Regions from separate parts of the Ureibacillus thermosphaericus genome, predicted to be linked through region 1. Evidence: riboswitches for the same ligand, from Rfam matches in the RefSeq annotation. Region 1 holds a riboswitch; each other region holds the start of a gene.
What was found. A riboswitch is a leader RNA that binds a small molecule or an ion and turns the genes downstream of it on or off. The one in region 1 is predicted to bind S-adenosylmethionine.
Positions count from the first base shown of each region.

Region 2: another riboswitch for S-adenosylmethionine. It lies ahead of metA (homoserine O-acetyltransferase MetA); the one in region 1 lies ahead of UtA1_RS14200 (methionine ABC transporter ATP-binding protein).
Region 3: another riboswitch for S-adenosylmethionine. It lies ahead of UtA1_RS01720 (O-acetylhomoserine aminocarboxypropyltransferase/cysteine synthase family protein); the one in region 1 lies ahead of UtA1_RS14200 (methionine ABC transporter ATP-binding protein).
Region 4: another riboswitch for S-adenosylmethionine. It lies ahead of UtA1_RS01045 (bifunctional homocysteine S-methyltransferase/methylenetetrahydrofolate reductase); the one in region 1 lies ahead of UtA1_RS14200 (methionine ABC transporter ATP-binding protein).

Region 1 is NZ_AP018335.1:2,925,037-2,927,229, reverse strand. It holds gene UtA1_RS14210 (toprim domain-containing protein) at 1-258, shown strand, start outside; gene UtA1_RS14205 (thioredoxin family protein) at 271-573, shown strand; SAM riboswitch class I at 636-748, shown strand; gene UtA1_RS14200 (methionine ABC transporter ATP-binding protein) at 927-1,952, shown strand; gene UtA1_RS14195 (methionine ABC transporter permease) at 1,945-2,193, shown strand, end outside.
Region 2 is NZ_AP018335.1:2,353,088-2,355,280, forward strand. It holds gene UtA1_RS11300 (DEAD/DEAH box helicase) at 1-281, shown strand, start outside; gene UtA1_RS11305 (hypothetical protein) at 284-1,048, shown strand; SAM riboswitch class I at 1,113-1,220, shown strand; gene metA (homoserine O-acetyltransferase MetA) at 1,314-2,193, shown strand, end outside.
Region 3 is NZ_AP018335.1:360,901-363,093, reverse strand. It holds gene UtA1_RS01725 (glycerol-3-phosphate acyltransferase) at 1-477, opposite strand, end outside; SAM riboswitch class I at 623-730, shown strand; gene UtA1_RS01720 (O-acetylhomoserine aminocarboxypropyltransferase/cysteine synthase family protein) at 843-2,144, shown strand.
Region 4 is NZ_AP018335.1:217,122-219,314, forward strand. It holds gene UtA1_RS01045 (bifunctional homocysteine S-methyltransferase/methylenetetrahydrofolate reductase) at 1-954, opposite strand, end outside; SAM riboswitch class I at 1,057-1,161, opposite strand; gene hemG (protoporphyrinogen oxidase) at 1,231-2,193, opposite strand, start outside.

The sequences.
Region 1 (2,193 bases):
GTCTGTACAAATGGTACTATAAGTGAAGAGGCGTTACTCGAGCTTATTGAGCCCTATGAAGAATGTCAGCTATATACTTTTTTTGATGCCGATCAATCCGGAGAAAAACTAAGAAAATTAATGAAGAGAATTTATTCGGAGGCTACTCACCTAAATGTTCCAAGAACATATATGGAAGTTGCAAACGCACCACGAAAAGTGTTAGCTCAATTACTGAAAGAAGCGAGATTTTTAGTTCATAAAGAATATTTAGCATAGGAAATGATTGATATGGAAGAATGGACAATAGAGAATTGGGAAGAAAAAGTAAACGAAAATGATATCACAGCATTTTATTTATATACACCTATTTGCGGAACATGTAAAATTGCATCAAAAATGATGGAAGTTATTGAAGAACTTCTTCCACACATTCCGATTGGGAAAGGAAATATTAATTTTTTGGAAGAATTTGCATACGAACAACAAATCGAAAGTGTTCCTTGTCTACTTATAACAAAGGACGGAAAAGTGCATGAAAAAGTCTATGCATTTAAATCCGTACAAAACTTATATGAAAAGTTGATTTTATAGTTGACAGATGATAGATTACGTGTTACATTGTTTCCATAATTAAATAACCGAATAGCAAAAAACTCTTATTAAGAGTGGTGGAGGGAAGTGCCCTATGAAACCCGGCAACCATCATATCATTGATATGATAAGGTGCCAAATCACGCAAAGTATTTATTACTTTGAAAGATAAGAGGAAGTTTTACGATATCTAAGTAGGTTGTTCAACTTCCCTTCTACTTATCAAAGTAGAAGGTTTTTTTATTGAAATGAAAGATTGTATACATAACGCTATAGTCAAAGGGTAATAAAAAGTGTAAAATGCACAATTGTAATATCAATACATATTGCGGTTTATAAAGGAGTACTCAAACATGATTGAAGTAAAAAATGTCACAAAAATCTTTAAAACGAAAAATGGGGAATTAACCGCAGTTGATCATGTAAATTTGTCTATTCAAAAGGGTGAAATTTTCGGAATCATCGGATATAGCGGTGCCGGAAAAAGTACATTGATTCGCCTATTGAATGGACTCGAGAAACCAACGAGCGGTTCTGTCATAGTGAATGGTCTTGAAATTTCTTCAATTAAAGGAAAAGAGTTACGGCTTGCTCGCCAAAAAATCAGCATGATCTTCCAACATTTCAATCTTTTATGGTCAAGAACAGTCGCAGAAAATATTGCTTTTCCTTTAGAAATTGCAGGGGTACCAAAAGAAGAAAGAGAAAAAAGAGTTCACGAATTAATTGAACTTGTAGGTTTAAGTGGAAGAGCGGATGCTTATCCATCCCAGCTTTCCGGTGGACAAAAACAACGGGTTGGTATAGCAAGAGCATTAGCTAACAATCCAGAAGTATTGCTTTGTGATGAAGCCACAAGTGCTCTAGACCCAGAAACAACTGATTCAATTTTGCGATTATTATCAGATATTAATCAGCGTCTTGGGTTGACAATTGTTTTAATTACCCATGAAATGCACGTGATTCGAAAAATTTGCCATCGCGTTGCGGTGATGGAAGCTGGACGTGTCGTTGAACAAGGTGATGTTCTTGAAGTGTTCCAAAATCCTCAAGCTGAAATAACGAAAAACTTTGTGATGCAAGTTTCGGATTCAAGAGAATCAAAAGAATCCATTGAACACATTTTGAAAAATTATCCTTCTGGAAAATTAGTAAAATTAATTTTTGTTGGAAATACAACAGAAAGACCGATTATTTCATATTTAATTAAAGAGTTCCAGTTGGATATCAACATCCTTCACGGCAATATTTCACAAACGGTGAATGGCTCTTATGGAACGTTAATTGTTCAACTTGACGGTGATTCTGAAAATGTCGAGAAGGCTTTGGAAAAACTGAAATCGATGAATATTAAAACGGAGGTGATTACGAATGATTGAGGCATTATTTCCGAATGTAGATTGGACAAAAATGTGGGAAGCAACCTATGACACACTCTACATGACAGCTATTTCTACAGCAGTTACCTTCGTTCTCGGCATAATCATAGGTATACTGTTATTCTTAACAAGTCCACACCAACTTTGGGCTAACAAAATTGTTCATTTCTTGACGGGGTCCCTTGTGAATATCTTCCGTTCGATTCCGTTTATTATATTAATTATTTTATTAATTCCGTTT
Region 2 (2,193 bases), 570 kb from region 1:
CAGGCTCTGTCGATAAATTCCAGGGTATGGAAATGGACGTTATACTACTAAGTATGGTTCGAAACAATCCACATGGAGAAATCGGTTTTGCAAAAGATTACCGCCGGTTAAACGTTGCATTATCGAGAGCAAGAGAATTACTGATGATTATTGGCAGCTCAGAAATGTTCATGAATCGACCAAAAGCAAAGAACACTAAAGAAATGTATCAATATCTATATGAAGTAGTGGAAAAACAACAAGGTATTCGAAAAATAACGAAGGAGACGTTCTTAACATAAACATGGAACTCCATCAAATACAGCAACAATTAATAAAAAAGCTTGAAAAAGAAAAATCTGCTTTAATCATTCATACGGATATTTGGTGTATTCCGATGCATACGTATGAAATCACTTATCAGCCAGTTCGAAAGAGGACGATGGATATATTAATGAAAATCTTACTTTTCTCTTGCCAAAAATCAACTTTCGAAAGGGCTGAACAGCTCAGTGAAATTTTACTGGTAGAGCCACTATTTATAGAAGATTTATTACGGAAAATGCAAAAAAATGGGTTGTTGATACGGGAAAATAACTATTATCAACTTACCGAAAAAGGAATGAAACAATTTTCTCTAGGAGTATTTGAAGAGGAATTAGAACCCGTAGCAATAGAGCTACTATATAGCCCTGTACATCATCAAATCGTAGAAGGCGATATTGAGGAAGTATTAGACTTTGATGATTTTCCGGAACAAATCTATCGTTATATACGTAATGAAGAGGGGCCAGTAAGTGCACCTTTTATGATGAAAGCAATACAAAACATGCAAGCGACGGAACTGGAAGAAGATCATCAAGAAATCAAATCCATACTATCAATGGAAAATACTCAAGTAAATGATGTCCCTTGTATCGAATTCATTATTTGGAACGCTGAAAACAAGGAATTATTTATCCGCGTATGGAATACATTATTTAATAGTTGGGATCAACAATTAGAACAAGAATTGAATGAGAAAGAGAGCTCGGAATGGCTAACAAAAATGCAGAGTAAAATAAAATAACCTAATATTGCAAATCCCTATTAAATGTGTTAGGATTATCTTAATTTTATAAGGATTCAAAACTTTCTTATCAAGAGAAGCGGAGGGACTTGGCCCAATGAAGCTTCAGCAACCTCTAACGATTGTTAGAAAGGTGCTAATTCCAGCAAGGCTATGCCTTGGGAGATAAGAGAGTGCGTACATGAAATGTTTGTACCCTCTCATTTCCTATGCTGGAATGAGAGGGTTTTTTATTAATTAAATGTAGAATTGGGGGACATGAGAAATGCCAATTAATATTCCGAAGAATTTACCAGCTGGAGAAATTTTAAGAAATGAAAAGATTTTCGTCATGGAAGAAGACCGTGCGTTATCACAGGAAATCCGACCATTAAATATTTTGGTTTTTAACTTGATGCCTGAAAAAGAAAAAGCAGAATTACAATTATTGCGTTTACTCGGTAACACTCCTTTACAAACAAATGTAACATTTTTAAATACAGCTTCATATGAGCCAAAAAATGTGTCAAAAAGCCATTTGGAATTGTTCTATAAAACCTTTGACGAAATAAAGCATCGCCGATTTGACGGTATGGTCATCACAGGAGCGCCAGTAGAGCGGATGGAATTTGAAGAAGTGAATTATTGGAAAGAATTTACTGAAATTTTAGACTGGGCAGAAGAAAATGTGACATCGATCATTTATATATGTTGGGCGGCACAAGCAGCACTCTATTATCACTTCGGAATAGGGAAATTTGAGTTGCCGAAAAAATGTTCCGGCATCTATTCACACACTATAACAGACTTAACAAACGATTTAGTTCGTGGTTTCAATGATGAATTTGTGGCACCTCATTCTCGATACACGTCAGTTTCCTTAGAGGAAGTGCAACAACATCCTGATTTACAATTGTTGAGCTATTCTGAAGAAGTAGGACCTTTTATCATTCAATCAAAAGATAATAAACACATTATGATTACAGGACACTTGGAATATGATGCAACAACTCTTAAGGAAGAATATGAGCGTGATATTAAGAAAGGTTTACCAGTGGAAATACCAGCAAACTATTTCCCTAACAATGATCCAACAAAAGAGCCAAAAAATAGTTGGAGAGCGCATGCCCATCTGTTGTTCTACAACTGGTTGAACTACTACGTTT
Region 3 (2,193 bases), 920 kb from region 1:
AAAAACGATATACAAAAAGAATACACCGATAATTAAATAGTTGGATAATAAGGAAACTATGACAAGAGCTATCATAGAAAGTAGACCAAATTTCCAATTGATTGCAAGGAAAATTCCGATGAGGGAAGCAGTTCCTTTACCGCCTCTGAAATGCATATGAATGGGAAAATTATGACCTAGAATTACTGCGGCACCTGTCAAATAGAGCAATATTGAGATTTGTTCAGTTTCAAATAGTGTATAGTGATCTAAAAAATATCTTGTTAAGATAATCGCAAAAACTCCTTTTCCGATATCAATGAATCCAACAAGTATGCCGTATTTCCAGCCCAGCGTAAGAGTAGCGTTGGAAGCTCCTGCATTGCCGAGTCCAGCTTCTTTTAAATTCACACCGGAAAGTAATTGTGCTGCATTTGACCCATGAATACATCCAATAAAATAGCCGACAATAAGAAATGTAATCACTGCAGTTATCATTCTATTGGACTCCTTTATAGAAAAGTGCATTTTAATATATTATACTCAATAAAATAAAAAATAGTTTCAAATTTTTTAAAAAATTAGTTGACAGAGTGGCATACTATGTTTTATAGTTAATCCAACGATGGAAATCAAATCAATACTCTTATCAAGAGAGGCGGAGGGACTAGGCCCTATGATGCCCGGCAACCGGCAAGAAAATTGCAAAGGTGCTAAATCCTACAGATCATATTGATCTGAAAGATAAGAGGAGGAAATGTACGTGCATACAACACCCTCTTCTTATATAAGAAGAGGGTTTTTGTTTTACTTCAATGCCTCCTCAAGAAATCCATCAATTATTTATTTAGGAGGAGAAAACGATGTCCGAATTCAAGCCAGAAACGTTATTACTTCACGGTGGCCAACAACCTGACCCTACTACAGGTGCTATTGCTGTTCCTATTTATCGCACAACAGCATATGCATTCAAAGACACAGAACATGCGCGCAAATTATTCGCTCTTGAAGAAGTGGGTAATATTTATTCTCGCATTATGAATCCAACTGTAGATGTATTTGAAAAGCGTGTTGCTTTACTAGAAGGTGGTACTGCAGCTGTTGCTTTATCTTCCGGTCAGGCGGCGATTGCATTCTCCATTTTAAACATCGCTAATGCAGGAGATGAAATTGTTTCAGCTGGTTCCTTATATGGTGGAACATACAACTTATTTGCAAACACATTGCCGCGCTGGGGAATTACTACAAAATTTGTAGATGAAAGAGATCCAGAAAACTTCCGCAAAGCGATTACGAACAAAACAAAAGCGATTTATGCTGAAACGGTAGGAAACCCTAGTTTAAATATTTTAGATATTGAAGCGGTGGCAAAGATCGCTCACGATAATGGCATACCATTAATTATTGACAATACGTTCCCATCTCCATATGGATGCACCCCAATTGAATTTGGAGCAGACGTCGTAATACACTCGGCAACAAAATGGATTGGGGGACACGGTACAACAATCGGAGGAATTGTTGTAGATGGGGGTAAATTTGACTGGACACAAGGTCGATTCCCAGGATTCACTGAGCCCGATCACACATATCACGGAATTCGTTATGGTATTGATACAGCCGAAGCTGCTTTTGCAACAAAATTACGTGTACAATTATTACGTGACTTAGGTCCAACTTTAGGGCCAGATGCAGCGTTTAGCTTCTTACAAGGTTTAGAAACCCTTCATCTTCGTTATGTAAGACATGGTGAAAATGCAGAAAGAATTGTGGAATTCTTGAAAAACCACCCATACGTAGAATATGTGAATTATCCAGGGGATGAAAACTTCCCATCTCACCACCTTGCGAAGAAATATTTAAAAAACGGTTACGGATCAATGGTAACATTCGGAATTAAAGGTGGTCGTGAAGCAGGTCGAGTGGTAATTGACAACGTGAAATTATTCTCTCACGTAGCGAATGTTGGAGATGCAAGATCGCTCATTATTCATCCTGCATCAACAACTCACCAACAATTATCTGCTGAGGAATTAAAAATTGCTGGAGTAGGAGAAGAACTCATTCGCTTATCCATCGGCTTAGAAAATGTAGATGACATTATTGCAGATTTAGATCAAGCTTTAGCAAAAGCTGAGGCAGAATTTAGTGTAAATAAGGCTTAATCATTCGTTCAAGCCCTCTAAGAACCGCTATTGAATCGCTAATAATAGC
Region 4 (2,193 bases), 780 kb from region 1:
TCTTTTTGCTTTTTCGTGGAGAGGTTCAAAACTATGCGGTTCAGCCTCGCGAATGATTATTTCCCTCTGAGGTTTTGCCTCTTTCTTTTCAACCGGCTGAAAATGAGCAAGCTTCTTTTTCATCGCTTCAATATGTTTCGGTGTTGTACCGCAACATCCTCCAATGAGCCTTACTCCTTCATTGCATAATTCAACCGCTGCCCTTGCAAAATAATCTACTTCTGATTCGTAAACGACACGCCCCTCTTCAATATCTAATAAAGAAGCGTTCGGATAAACAGATAAATACGCTCGTTCAGGAATTTCTACCTGTTCAAAAGCCTGTATTGTGTGGTATGGACCAAGTCGACAGTTCACCCCTACAATATCTGCACCTAATTTTTCTAACTGCTTTAATGCTTCATTCAATTTCATGCCATTCATTAATACGCCCGGCTCTTGCATTGAAACTTGAGCAATGATGGGCATATCCGTCATGGCTCGTAACATTTTTAACGTCTCGCATAGCTCTTCAACATCATAATAAGTTTCTAACAACAAACCATCTAACTGCCCCGCAATTAGCACTTCTGCTTGTTCACGAACTGCTGCGAGAATTTCATCTAATGTATAATCTACTTTGCGAACACCACGGATACCACCAATCGAACCTAAAATAAACACTTCACTGTTCTTGGCTGCTTGTTTGGCAACACCTATCGCACCTTCGTTAATTTCCACTACTTTTGACTCCAAACCATAACGAGTGAGCTTGATTCGATTAGCGCCATATGTATTCGTTTGAATAACATCTGCGCCAGCTTGTATGTATTCCTTATGAATTTTTTTAATGATTTCCGGTTTTTCAATATTCATTTCTTCGTGACAATTTTCAAGTCCATATGAATATAACAGCGTTCCCATAGCACCATCTGCAACTAACACTTTATGTTTTAACGCATCTAGTAGCCCCATCCGAAATTCCCTCACTTTTCTTTACTTCATAAATTTTCTGTCAATTCATCTAATAGAAAAAGCCTTCTTGCGAAAGAAGGCTTGTCATTTCCTTTAGAAGTCACCTTATCTTTCGGCAATTGCCGCTGGATTTAGCACCTTACTAAACATTTTTAGTGGTTGCTGAAGCTTCACCGGGCCAGTTCCCTCCACTTCTCTTGATAAGTCATATTCGATTTTAAAATATCAATATAATAACTTACATCATAAAATCAATACTTCATTTTGTCAAGTTAATCAGTCGGAATTATTTAAAAAGTTGTTTATAATTTGTTTTGCTGTTTCTTTCCCGTTATCAATGCATGCACCAATTCCTACGCCGAAATAAGAGCAACCAGCAATGTAAATATTCGGATAGAGGTTATCTAATTTTGTAATTATTTCTTGCAAAGCTTCATGATGAGCTAAATCATAAGTTGGCATGGCATCGATCCATTTTGTAATATTCACAATGGTAGGTTGTGCTTCTATATTCAAACTGAGTTGAATATCGTTCAAAGCAACCTTTGTTAACTCTTCATCACTCATTTTCATTAATTCTTGGTAGCGAGGATTACTTTCTTTATAAAACAGTCGAACAAGTAGATTTCCTTCTGTTGAAGTATGCTTCCATTTACGGCTTGTCCAAGTAGAGGCATTACATAATAAGTCGCTGTTGTAGGAAACGATAAATCCAGTGCCATCCTTAGGCAAAATAGAATCTGGTAGATCGAAGCCTACATACATCGTAATGGCTGATGCATTTTTAAATTTGTTGAAATAAGGATTTAATTCATCATTATTTAAAACTTGCTTCACGACTTGGTTGGGCAATGCTAACACAACAACATCCGATTCCAATTTTTCTCCGTTAGCGAAGGAAATTTCATAACGTTGTTCTTTCTTCTCAACAAGAACTGTTTCAGTATCTTTATATATTTCTACATCCACAAGCAGTTCTTCCATTCGATCAATTAGTTGAGATAGTCCATTTTTAAAAGAAAGGAATTTTTTATTCGCTTCCCGTTCAAACTTTTCCCGATTTGCTTGCAAACCTTTCATTATACTTCCATATTCATTTTTGTAATCAACTAAGTATGGAAGCGTAGAGGCAATGGACAATTTATAAATGTCCCCTGAGTAAACACCAGCTAATACAGGAGCTATTTGTTTCTCCACTATTTCTTTTCCTAAAAAGTATTCTAAGAAATCTCCGATGGA